3 regions of the Rhodococcus sp. AC861 genome follow, and region 2 is predicted to be linked to each of the others. Evidence: predicted binding sites of a transcription regulator. Region 2 holds the regulator's gene; each other region holds the start of a gene.
What was found. Region 2 encodes LexA, which represses DNA repair genes until DNA is damaged. Its sites were predicted from a motif close to CGAACANNTGTTCG; they were not measured.
Positions count from the first base shown of each region.

Region 1: a site for LexA is predicted at 2,419-2,432, ahead of AC0IX4_RS09965 (SAV_6107 family HEPN domain-containing protein). Genes of this name have one in related genera too.
Region 3: a site for LexA is predicted at 2,010-2,023, ahead of AC0IX4_RS02470 (HNH endonuclease signature motif containing protein). Genes of this name have one in related genera too.

Region 1 covers NZ_CEEDMW010000003.1:93,183-97,334, reverse strand. The annotation lists gene mraZ (division/cell wall cluster transcriptional repressor MraZ) at 186-617, opposite strand; gene AC0IX4_RS09970 (DUF3040 domain-containing protein) at 1,108-1,533, opposite strand; gene AC0IX4_RS09965 (SAV_6107 family HEPN domain-containing protein) at 1,702-2,241, opposite strand; gene AC0IX4_RS09960 (GNAT family N-acetyltransferase) at 2,568-3,179, shown strand; gene AC0IX4_RS09955 (phytoene desaturase family protein) at 3,176-4,152, shown strand, end outside.
Region 2 covers NZ_CEEDMW010000003.1:400,142-404,293, forward strand. The annotation lists gene AC0IX4_RS11415 (IMPACT family protein) at 1-579, shown strand, start outside; gene AC0IX4_RS11420 (acyl-CoA dehydrogenase family protein) at 743-1,885, shown strand; gene lexA (transcriptional repressor LexA) at 1,947-2,726, opposite strand; gene AC0IX4_RS11430 (hypothetical protein) at 2,908-3,420, shown strand; gene nrdR (transcriptional regulator NrdR) at 3,531-4,013, shown strand; gene hrpA (ATP-dependent RNA helicase HrpA) at 4,010-4,152, opposite strand, start outside.
Region 3 covers NZ_CEEDMW010000001.1:509,754-513,905, forward strand. The annotation lists gene AC0IX4_RS02465 (DUF72 domain-containing protein) at 1-572, shown strand, start outside; gene AC0IX4_RS02470 (HNH endonuclease signature motif containing protein) at 539-1,978, opposite strand; gene AC0IX4_RS02475 (hypothetical protein) at 2,448-2,618, shown strand; gene AC0IX4_RS02480 (cellulase family glycosylhydrolase) at 2,630-4,108, opposite strand; gene AC0IX4_RS02485 (acyltransferase family protein) at 4,105-4,152, opposite strand, start outside.

The DNA.
Region 1 (4,152 bases), 310 kb from region 2:
GTGTGACTGTGCCGGAGGTGGCGGGGAGTGCGTCGAGGTCTCTGTCCGACAGTGGAACCTGGCGTTGGGGAAGTACGTCAGGGTCCGACCGGTACTTGGCGTTGGGGAAGTACGTCAAGGCCCGGTTTCGGGCAGAGGCCACGCGGCACTCGCCGCCGGCCCGAAATCTGTTACGACATACGGGTTTACAACATTCCCATCAATGATTCATCGACAGCTTGCGAGAAATCTTCTTCATGCTCCTGCGAGTACCGCTCCCATGCCGCGGCATCCCAGAGTTCGAGGTGATCCATCGAGCCGATGACGACGCAGTCCTTGGACAGCTTCGCGTACTCGCGATGCGAGGACCCGATGGTGATGCGACCCTGCGTGTCCGGCCGCTGCTCGTCGGTTCCGGCCGCCAGGTTGCGGATGTACGCGCGAGCCTGGGGGTTGGAACGAGAAGCCTTCGACAGCTTCTCCACCCGCTCCGCGAATACGTCACGGGGATAGATGGCCAAGCTGTAGTCCTGCCCTTTGCTCACCATCACTCCTCCCGCCAGGTCTTCGCGAAACTTCGCCGGCAGCGTCAGCCGGTACTTGTCGTCGAGTCTGGGCGTGTAGGTACCGAGAAACACTCGGCACCTCCTGCTCGGACCCGCATCGTGCATGTCGCGGGGCGTTCCTGATCTCCGCTGTCCACCACATTACCCCACTTTCCCCCACATTCAATCGATGTGGAGCATCGAATTAGTGAGGGATCACGAAAGATGCAGGTGACAGCGGTGGGGGGTGGTGGGAGAAATTATTTCGCCCGGACAGTGGCCGCGGCAGGCCCACGGCAACAGATGGCCGAGTGGGGCTCACCGCAACGAATAAGGCCAGGTGAGAGGGGGCCCTGTAATCGGTGGTGTCCGCGATCAGCGATTGGTGAGTTGCTGTGGGGCGCGGTGGGGATTCGCGGGATCGCGGAGCCGATCGTGGGGCGAGGTGGGGCGCGAGTTGCCCGAGACCGCTATGCGACGCCACCGGACCCACACAGACGACAACAGCGCGGCACCCCGTCGGGGGTGCCGCGCTGTGGCGGTCGATGCGGACCAGGATCCGCGCGCGTCGGTTCTGTGCGCGCTACTCCTGGTCGAAACGGCGTTTGAAGCGGTCTTCCATACGTGAGGAGAAGCCCCGGCGGGGGCCGCGGCGCGGCGCGGATCCCGGACGACGTGTCTCCCCTGGCGACGCGGTGTCGGCGCCGCCGGATCGATCGGACTGTGACGTGGCGGGCTTGCGCAACAGGAGAAGCACGCCCGACCCGAACATGAACACGAAGCCGACGAGGCTGATGATCGGGAATCCACCGGGCTTGATCGGGAGAGCCACACCTGCGATGAGCAGAATGAGGCCGATCACGAACAGGGCGACGGCCTGGAAACGACGCCGCGTGGACGCGGCCCGAATCCGTCCGCCGCGCACGGTAGACGCGAACTTGGGGTCCTCGGCATAGAGAGCGCTCTCGATTTGATCGAGCATGCGCTGCTCGTGCTCGGAGAGTGGCACGGTACCTCCCCCGGCACTGGATGATGGCTCTCGCTTCTTTGCCAGAAGCGAGAGGTAGCCGATCGGTCCCGGCTACCTGTTGACGATGATACGAGCAGAATCGGCGGCGTACCACCTACCTGCACCACCAGTATGCGAGAAAAATCGCCGCCGTGGTGGCGACCGGCCCTAGGCGGGCACCGCGACGTCGTCGGAACGGACGTTCACGCGGTCTTCCACACGGTGCAGAAAGCGCCCGACCTGCAGGAAGAACTCGTCGGCCTCCGCCTCGTCGAGACGGTCCGCGGATCCGGCCTCGATGGAGGCGCGGAGCGCGGAGTACGCGGAGAAGTACGCAGCCCACTCGGTGAAGTCCGGAGCAGCCACCTGCATGCGCACCCACGCGCTGCGTGACGCGCCGCGCTTGGGGACCGGATCGACCGCGTCGAGCAACGCGCCCGCGCCGCGCAGAGCCGCTACGTAGGACTCCAGGAAACGGTCCGCCGCCGACGGCGCACCGGCAGCATCCCCCAGGATGGCGTCGGCACGACGGAGCAGCATCCGAGCCCGCGCATAGGGACGCGGTGCCGACGTCTTCGCACGGATGGACACGACAGTGGAGCGCTCCGCACTACCGCCGACCGGGGCGCGGTGTGCCGCGTCTGCCTCTGCCGGACCGCGCGCCGCAGAACCGCGAACCGTCGAGCTGTGGACTGTCGGGTTTGCCATCATTGCCGGACCTCCCTGTCTGACCCATCCCTCGTGTCGGTGTTCTCTCCGTACAACACCGCGGACCCTTCGAACAGTCCGCCGAGCGGCCCGAACGAGGGCGATGTAAGCATGGAGGTCGGACATCGTTGCAGAATCGACCTGCCGGAACCGTTCGGCGCCGAGGCACGATCCATTCGAACGCGTGTTCGATGGATTCACCATAGCGCGGGCCACCGACAGGAAGCCAGGGATCGAGGCGAGGAATCGAGGTGAACACCGTGTCGGACGCCGCCGAACAGGTCTCGGACCACGGTCCGGTGCTGATCGAGCTGTCTCCACAGGAGATGCGGCGACGGCTCACCGAGGCGCTCTCGGTCTACGTCGCGGCGATGGGCTATCCACGCGGCACCGAACTCCACCGTGCGCCGATGTGGGCGGAACACATCCTGCGTCCCGGCTGGCACGCCGTCGGCGCGCTGGCACCGGAGGGAGACGAAGGTCACCGCCCGCTCGTCGCCATCGCGTACTGCTACCGAGGCGCACCCCACCAGTGGTGGCACCAACAGGTTCGTGACGGAATGCGGCGAGCCGGGTGGTCACACGAGCGCTCCGAAGCGATGCTGGCCGACTACGTGGAACTCACCGAACTCCACGTCTCTCCGGAGGCGCAGGGGCACCGTCTGGGAGAACGCCTCCTGCTCGCGCTGCTCGACGGACGCCGAGAGAGCGCGGTGCTGCTTTCGACACCCGAAGTGGCGGGCGAGGACAACCGAGCATGGAGGCTCTACCGCAGAATGGGTTTCGTCGACGTCGTGCGACGTTTCCACTTCGCCGGTGATTCCCGACCCTTCGCCGTCCTCGGCCGCGAATTACCTCTGACAGAACGCGGCCTACCGTCGACAGAGGGAACCGCGTCACCGTTCACCACCACCACAGAAATGAGGCCGATCACGTGATCGATGCCGCCGTCATCGGATCCGGCCACAACGCACTGGTCTCCGCCGCCTACCTCACCGACGCAGGATGGTCGGTACGGGTGCTCGAACGCGACACCGTCGTCGGTGGGGCCGCCTCCACGGTGGAGCGCTTCCCCGGCCACAAGGTGGACCGCGGATCGTCCGCCCACATCATGATCCGGCAGACCGGCATCATCGAGGAACTCCGCCTCGGCGACCACGGCCTTCGCTATCTCGACTGCGATCCGTGGGCTTTCGCTCCCCCGCCCCCCGGAACGGATCAGCCCGGAATCGTCTTCTCCGTCGATCTCGACGCGACGTGCGCGTCGATCGAAGCCGCGTGTGGCCGCAAGGATGCGGATGCCTACCGGGCGTTCGTCGCGCTGTGGGGTCCCCGCAGCGCGCGGGTGATGAAGTCCTTCGGCAGTCCCCCGACCGGTCGTGCCCTGCTGTCGTCGTTCTGGGGAATGGACGCGAGTGATGGCGCGGCGGCTCTGTCGCGCGAGTTCCTCGCCTCGGGAGATTCCCTGTTGAACCGGTGGTTCGACAGCGAGCGGCTCAAGGCGGCTCTCGCATGGTTCGGCGCGCAGTCCGGTCCCCCGATGTCCGAGCCGGGAACCGCGCCCATGGTCGCGTTCAACGCGCTCATGCACACCACTCCGCCGGGCCGGGCGGTCGGCGGTAGCGGGGCACTGAGCGTGGCCCTCCAGACGAAGATCGAGGCGGACGGCGGAACGGTGTCACTCGGCGACGCCGTGACGTCGGTGACGCGACACGGTGACGGGTGGGCCGTCCGCACCGCCGGCGGCGAGGAGGTTCGCGCCCGGACCGTCATCGCCGGGTGTCACATCCTGACCACGCTCGACCTTCTCGACGCGGGTGGATTCGACACCGCCACGACCGAATCCTGGCGTCGACAGATCGACGTCGGCCCCGGCATCGGCATGGTCGTGCGTGCGTCGACGTCCGAGCT
Region 2 (4,152 bases):
GTGATCGAGCGGAGCCGGTTCCTTGCCCGTGTGGTCGCCGTCCGTACGGAGTCCGCGGCGCTCGAGGTGGTCGCCGCGGTGACCGCAGAGTTCCCCGACGCCGGCCACCACTGCTGGGCCTTCGTCGTCGGCGCAGATCAGGAACACCGCCGTCAGCGCGCATCGGACGACGGTGAACCCGGTGGCACGGCGGGCGTTCCCATGCTCGGCGTGCTGACCGGCCGCGATCTCGTCGATGTGGTGGCTGTCGTCAGCCGCTGGTTCGGGGGCGTCAAGCTGGGGGCCGGTGGCTTGGTGCGCGCGTACTCGGGTGCGGTGAGTGCGGCGCTCGACCGTGCGGAGGTGGGCGAGCTCGCGCGTGTCGACGTTCTCGAGATGGCCTTGTCCCATGCGGATGCCGGTCGGGTGGAGGGCGTTCTGCGCGTGCACGCATTCGTCATCGACGACGTCGCCTACGGGTCCGACGTGCGCCTGCGGGTGATCGGGGACGGTGACCGGCTCGACGGTGTCCTCGCGTCGGCGACCAGCGGAAGTGTCGTCGCCGAGCGCGTCGGGCACCGGTGGGTGCTCGAGTTCTGAGGCCGCAGGGTGCGCTGAGCCGCGGATACCGCGGCTCACCGCACCGAACTCCGCCCGGCGACGGCACCGCAGTCACCGAACGTGCTCGCACTGGTCATCGACCCAGCGTGCACTCGGGTTCTACTCTCGAGTGAGATCCGCCGTACGCCTAACGAGGAGAACCATGAAGCGCACGTTGTTCGAGGCCGAGCACGACCTCTTCCGCAGCTCGTACAAGAAATTTCTCGAGCAGCATGTCGCGCCGCATCACGCCGAGTGGGAGACCCAGAACATCGTCGACCGCGGCGTGTGGGTCGAGGCCGGTAAGCAGGGCTTCCTGGGCATGGCCGTGCCGGAGGAGTTCGGCGGCGGCGGGGTCAAGGACTTCCGCTACAACGCCATCGTCACCGAGGAGACCACGGCCGGTGGCTACAGCGGCATCGGGTTCACGCTGCACAACGACGTCGTCGCTCCGTACCTCATCGAGCTGACGAACGACGAGCAGAAGCAGCGCTGGCTGCCCGGCTTCTGCTCCGGTGAGCTGATCACCGCGATCGCGATGACCGAGCCGGGTACCGGTAGCGACCTGCAGGGCATCAAGACCAAGGCCGTCCGTGACGGTGACGACTGGGTGCTCAACGGCTCCAAGACGTTCATCACCAACGGCATCAATGCCGACATCATCATCGTGGTGGCGTGCACCGATCCCGAGAAGGGCGCGCAGGGCTTCAGCCTGTTCGTCGTCGAGCGCGACATGCCCGGATTCGAGCGCGGCCGCAACCTCGACAAGATCGGTATGAAGGCGCAGGACACCGCGGAGCTCAGCTTCACCGACGTCCGCATTCCCGCCGCCAACATGCTCGGCGAGGAGGGCATGGGCTTCATCTACCTGATGCAGAACCTGCCTCAGGAGCGTCTGTCGATCGCCGTCGTCGCGGCTGCCGCGATGGAGTCGGCGCTGGCGATGACGATCCAGTACTGCAAGGACCGCAAGGCGTTCGGGAAGCCGATCGGCAAGTTCCAGAACACACGCTTCGTGCTCGCCGAGTGCGCGACCGAGACGACTGCCGTCCGCATCATGGTGGACAAGTACATCGAGCAGCTCAACGCGAACGAGCTGTCGGTGCAGGAAGCCGCCATGGCCAAGTGGTGGACCACCGAGAACCAGGTCAAGCTCATCGACCGGTGCCTGCAGCTGCACGGCGGCTACGGCTACATGAAGGAATACCCGATCGCCAAGGCGTACATGGACTCTCGTGTCCAGACGATCTACGGCGGTACGACCGAGATCATGAAGGAGATCATCGGTCGCGGGTTGGATCTGTAACCACACCGAACACGACGAAGCCGGCGCTGGAAATCCAGCGCCGGCTTTCGTGTGTCGTGGATCAGAGCTTGCGCATCACCGTGACGACCTTGCCCAGGACCACGGCGTCGTTACCGGGAATAGGTTCGAACAGGTCGTTGTGGGGGAGCAGCCACACGTCGCCGCCGGTGCGCTTGAACGTCTTGACCGTGGCTTCGCCGTCGATCATGGCGGCAACGATGTCGCCGTTGTCCGCGACGTTCTGCTGGCGGACCACGACCCAGTCGCCGTCGCAGATCGCGGCGTCGATCATCGACTCGCCGACGACGCGCAGCAGGAACAGAGAGCCGGACCCGACGAGCTCACGTGGCAACGGGAAGACGTCTTCCACGGCCTGCTCGGCAAGGATCGGACCGCCGGCGGCGATCCGGCCGAGGACGGGAACGAACGTCGGCACGGGTAGACGGTCGTCGTCACCGTTCGACGTGGACGTGTCGAGGTGGTTGGTGGTGTCCGACGCGACCATGTCGTCCTGCGCGACGGCAGGTGCAGTCTCGGGCCGCCCGTTCTCGCCGGGCAGTCGCACGTCGACTGCACGGGGACGGTTGGGATCGCGACGGAGGAAGCCCTTACGCTCGAGAGTGCGGAGCTGATGGGCGACCGACGACGTGGACGTCAGGCCGACGGCATCGCCGATCTCGCGGATGCTGGGCGGATACCCGCGCTCGGTGACGGACGCACGGATCACCTCGAGAACGCGCCGCTGACGTTCGGTGAGACCCGAGTCGGTGTCGGCCGTGGTGGCGGAACCGCCAGCGGTCGTGCGCCCTCCAGCCGAGCCGGATGAGCTGTCGTCCTTCATCGAGATACCTCCATCGGTGGATGCGGGTGGAACAACCAGCTCCGTGGTGCAGATGATGCTGGTGTCACGTCCGTGGTGCGTGTGTCGAACCTAAACCGAAACACCCTTCGGATCAAACACCTGTTCGATTCGTGTCGCGTGTTCGATGCACTTTGTCGGTGGGCCCTGCTATACATCGAACATGCGTTCATTCGAACGCGTGGTCGAGTGCGACGTTCGAACACTTCGGTGGGAGAGCGTCGCGGAGGCCACCGGCTATCCACGAGGAGTGGTTGCAGTGACTCGTAGTGACGTTCTGACCATCGACACCGCACGGTCCATCGATCTCGATTCTCCCGTCTCCGACCGCTGGACCTGCGACGACGAGTCCTACTGGGGCCAGGTGCCCGCCCGAACGCACGGGGCGTCGACGCAGACCCGTGGCCGCACACCGGTTCGTCGCCGGACCGCTCCGCGGGATTCGAGCCGTCCCGACGCGGGCGCGACGGACTACCGGCGTCGTTCGCCGGGCGTGTCGCAGGTCGAACACCGCACCCGTCGGTCGCACGGATTCGCGTCGATGGTTGCTGTGGCGCTGATCACAGCGGTGTCCGCTCTGGGGCTCGTGGGGCTCGCCAACATGCGATCGGCAGACGCGCCGACGCAGCCGTCCGTCTCCCAGCAGATCGACGCGGGCGTCGTCACCGGACGGTGACGACGCTGGGGTACGCGGCGACTTCGCGGTCTGCTCCTGGCGGTATCCTCGACAGGTCGGATGCCGACACGGCGTCCGAGTTGTCCGTGCTACCGAGGGGTCGCTTACCCATGCACTGCCCGTTCTGCCGCCACCCCGACTCGCGCGTCGTCGATTCGCGCGAAGCGGAAGAAGGCCAGGCGATCCGGCGGCGCCGATCCTGCCCCGAATGCGGTCGACGCTTCACGACGGTCGAGACCGCTGTGCTGTCCGTGGTCAAGCGCAGCGGCGTCAGTGAGCCGTTCAGTCGCGACAAGGTCATCAAGGGTGTCCGTCGTGCCTGCCAGGGTCGCCAGGTGGACAACGACGCGTTGGTGCTCCTGGCCCAGCAGGTCGAGGACACCGTGCGCGCGTCAGGGTCCGCGGAAATCCCCAGCAACGAGGTAGGGCTCGCCATCCTCGGCCCGCTGAGAGACCTCGACGAGGTGGCGTACCTGCGCTTCGCGTCGGTCTACCGCTCGTTCAGCAGTGCAGACGACTTCGAGCGAGAGATCGACGATCTCCGTCGGCACCGTGCCGGTCTGGACGTCCCCGAAGCCGAGCCCGCAACCTAGCGTCCGGCCGCGCGCCGAACGTCCGCGATGGTCTTGCGGACACGCTTCTCACTCACCGGGTACGCGGTTCCCAGAGTCTGAGCGAACAGATTGACTCGCAGTTCCTCGATCATCCACGCGATATCGCGCACCGCATCGC
Region 3 (4,152 bases), on a different contig from region 2:
GCAACTTCTTCGCATCGGGTGTTCTCGCGCTGGGCCCGCGGCTCGGTCCGATCCTGTGGCAACTGCCGGCCACCTTTCGTTTCGACGCCACCAGGATGGCAGACTTCTTCGCGTTGCTGCCGCGGTCGACGATGGAGGCAGCCCGGCTGGGAGAGAAGCACGACGACAAGCTCGCCGACGACCGGGTGTTTCTCGACGTCGACGAGGATCGTCCGCTGCGGCACTGCCTCGAGGTGCGGCACCCGAGCTTCGACTCACCCGAGGCGTACGAGCTCATGCGCGCACACGACATCGGCTGTGTGGTCGCTGATTCGGCCGGAAAGTTCCCGATGCTCACCGAGGTGACCAGCGACGTGGTCTACGTCCGGCTGCACGGCGACACCGAGCTGTACACGAGCGGGTACTCCGACGATGCGCTCGGCCGGTGGGCCGAGCGCATCGGAGAGTGGCGCGCAGCGAAGCGAGACGTGTACGTCTACTTCGACAACGATGCGAAGGGCTTCGCGCCGTGGGATGCGTTGCGGCTCATCGAGATGACTCACGCGGCCGGCTCGTCGTCCTCCCACAGATAGTCCTGTGGGTGGTGGAAGTGGTTCACCCGGCCCGTCCTTGACGGGTCAATGAGGGCAGGCGGGTGCCACAGAGTGCGCCCGGCGTAGGGGTGACCTGGTGGCGCTGTGGTGGTGGACCATCCGAGTGCGCCGTCGTTGATCATCGGATGGTGCATGTCGCACACGAAGGTGAGCGATTCGATGTCGGTGGGCCCGCCGTCCTGCCATTCGTGGATGTGGTGCGCCTGTGTTGCGACGGCGGGGCGATCGCATCCCGGGGCGGTGCACCCGCGGTCCGTGGCCATGAGGACGAGGCGCTGATCTTCACTGGCGATGCGTCGGGTGCGGCCGAAGTGCAGTGGCCGGCCGTCGTCGTCGCCGAAGACCGCGAGGTAATGGTCGGCGTGTGACCCCATACGGATGACGTCTCGGATCGACACGGTGGAACCCGTTGCGGTGGTGGCGAGTCCGGTACCGCGCAGCAGGTCTTCGAGCCGGGCAACGATGATGACCTTGACCGGCACGCCGCGGTGCTTGCCGAGATCGTCGGAGGCCAGTGTGTCGCGCAGCAGCAGCTTCAGAGCGTCGTGCCTGCGTTGCGGTGTGGTCCGGGTGTCACGTCGGCGGGTCTCGTCGTCCGGGTCCGTGCCGACGACGGGCGCACGCGTGTCCTCGGGATTCCCCACTCCGCGCGCCGCGTACTTGCTGTTGTAGGCGTCCATGTACGCCGCGGTCTCGGAATCGAGAACGAACCTGCCGGTGCGCATGCCGTCGCTGCCCTGCTTGTTCATGAAGATGCCGCGCTTACGCACGCGCTCCGGTTGCAGCTCGAACTCGCCTTCCTCGACGATGTGCGCGGTGAGGCGCTCGGCGAGTGCGGTGAGCTCCGCAGGACGGACCTCGCGCGCCGCAGTGGCCAGGTGCCGCTCAGCGTGAGCGCGGGTGTCGGCGTCCACAGCGGCGGGGAGGTTCTTGTCGAACTTCCGGATGACCGTCACGTGAGCCGGGTCGATGGCGCCTTCACGCAGCGCTGCGGCTGTGGTGGGTAGCTCCGGTTCCATGACGTCACCGAGCAGGGTGGTCCTGTTGCCGAGCTGTGCGGCGAGGGCCAGGCGCGTCGAGGCGGCCGAGCGGTCGATGGTGAGGAGCAGTGCCAGGGCATCGGCATTGCGTGCTCCGGTCTCCTCGAAGCTGCGCTGCTGGACGAGCTCCGCCAGCCACACGTGGGCCTGACCCAGGCGGGCACGCGTCACCTTCTCGTCCCGCACCAGGAGAGCGAGACGGTCCGCCGTGTCGAGGTGCTGTGTGGCGTACGCCGCGATGCGACGCGTCAGCTCCTCCTGCTCGGCGATGAGCTGGGCGAGAACGGGGTCGCCGATGGAGCCGTAGTCACGACGACCGTCCCCTGCGTTTCCCCCCGAAAACATGCCTTACGCTACCGCGACCCACCGACAAAATCGAACACATGTTCGATATGCCTACATGCGCGCAATGTCAGAGCAAGCCGTGACTCACGCACAAGCCCAGCAGGACCAGAAAAGCGACAAAACTGATACCGACGGAACTGACTTGTCCGAGCGTCGGTTTATCGGGCGCAACAATGCGCGAGCGTCTCCTGGCCATGCGGAAAGTATGGCCAGCCGCTGTTTCTGCTGCAAGTCATTTGGCTACCCGTCCGCCGAGCAGGCAGCACCGAATCAAGGATGAACGCGGTCTGAACAGCGCCGACCGCCAGAACCGGCCTCGACTCCGTCGTGCAACCGAATGACAGGCTCTGCGCAGCAGACGCCCGCCCTAGTCTCCCGTGGTGGCGCTTCCGAGCGCCGTAAAAAACGTTCCTAATGGTTTTATTGCCATTTTCGTTGCAATTCCTGGTTCCGGTGTCACACTCGTGTGATGTGGTGGATCGTCTACGGCATCGGCGCCGTCTGGGTTGTTGCAGCCCTGGTCGCGAGCGTCGTCATGGGCCGAGCCATTCACAATGCGGACATAGAGGACGGCGCTCGCATTCTGCGCGAGGACACGCCTGTGAACCCTCTTCCCAGGAAGCCGGCCACGCTGGAATAGCGGCGGCGATCTCACCGATCCCGAACGACCACTGCCCCGCCGATCGGCGTCCACAGGATGCGGCCGAACTCGAAGTCCACGACGCGTTGACCGTCGGGCGTCTCGTACTCCCCGGTGACCGGGAACCCGAGATCGGGCCGCCACTGATCGAGGATCGCGCCGACGACTGCCCACGTCCCGAACTGCGGGTGGGAGAACACGCGGAACCCGCCATCGGCGAGCAGATCCTGGTACCCGTCGCGAAACGGGCCTGCCGGAACGAGCCCAGTGGTGCGGGCGATATCCGCGACCGCCGGCGGTGAGGTGACCCAGCCGCCCGCAGTCGAATACAGGCTGCCCCGCGCGTACTGGCGGCCCGCGCCGGCGGAGAGGGCGAAGACCGGACCCAGGGGTTCTCCGAGATCGGGCGTCGCGGCAGCATCGAACCGGTTCGCGACGTCGCGTTGCGGCAGACCCGCTGCCGCCAGCGCGGCCAGCTGCCCGTAGACGGGTTTGGGTACGAAGGCGTCGTCGAGCACGCCGAAGCGCGCCTCGGAATCGGTGGACGCGCTGTCGCCGTCGCGGACGGTGTAGACATAGAACGGCCCGCCGTACGGCACCTCGCCCCACTGCTGGGCGGAGTCCACGATGAGCCGCGCCTGCGTGTCCGCGTCCACGCCGGTGTCGGGTGCGCCGTACTCGGTGATCCAGATGCGTGCCGACGCGTCCCCGCGCTCCACCATCGTCTGCCGCATCCTGATGATCTGCTGCACAGCGGAATTTGGGTACAAGCCGGCATCGGCGAGGGTGGTTCCGTAGTCGTACGCGTGGTAGGACAGCGCATGGAACGACCCGGCCGCACCGGCGTCGTACATGCCCACGAGAAAGTCGTGAGAGTCGACACGGCCGTCGGCGGTGTCCGTGTTGCCCAGCGCCCCGGCCACGACGACGGCGTCGGGATCGGCCGCGGTGACGGCGGTGAAAGCCGACCGCAGCATCGTGGTGTAGCGGACGGGGTCGGGGTTCGGCCAGAAGAACAGTCGACCGTTCGGCTCGTTCCAGATCTCGTAGGACGACACCCTGCCGCGGTACCGCTCGGCGACGACACCGGCGAACGCGCCGTACTCCTGAGGGTTCCGGGGTGCCGCTGCGGGCAGGTCGGAGAACCCGATGGCCGCCCAGGCCGGTGTCGTGGTCAGCGTGGCCACCACGTCCAGTCCGGCCGCCCTGGCGGCATCGACCACCCGATCGGAGGGTCGCCAGTCGTACTGTTCACGAACAGGTTCGGCGAAGCGCCACGACACGTCGATGCGCACCGACGTCGCGCCGCCGTCACGGACCGCGGCCATCGTGCGGGTCACGTCGGCGTCGTCGGCCCACAGGATGGACGCGCCGGTGGAGTAGCCGAGCACCCGACGCGGTGCTGCGGCCGGAACAGTGACTATCCGGTCCTGCGCACACCCCGCGGCGACCGCGGCCGCGGCGAGCACGAGGAAGCCCCGTCGGTTCACGCGGTGCGTCCGGCCCGCCACCGCATCATCGGTCGTTCCACGAG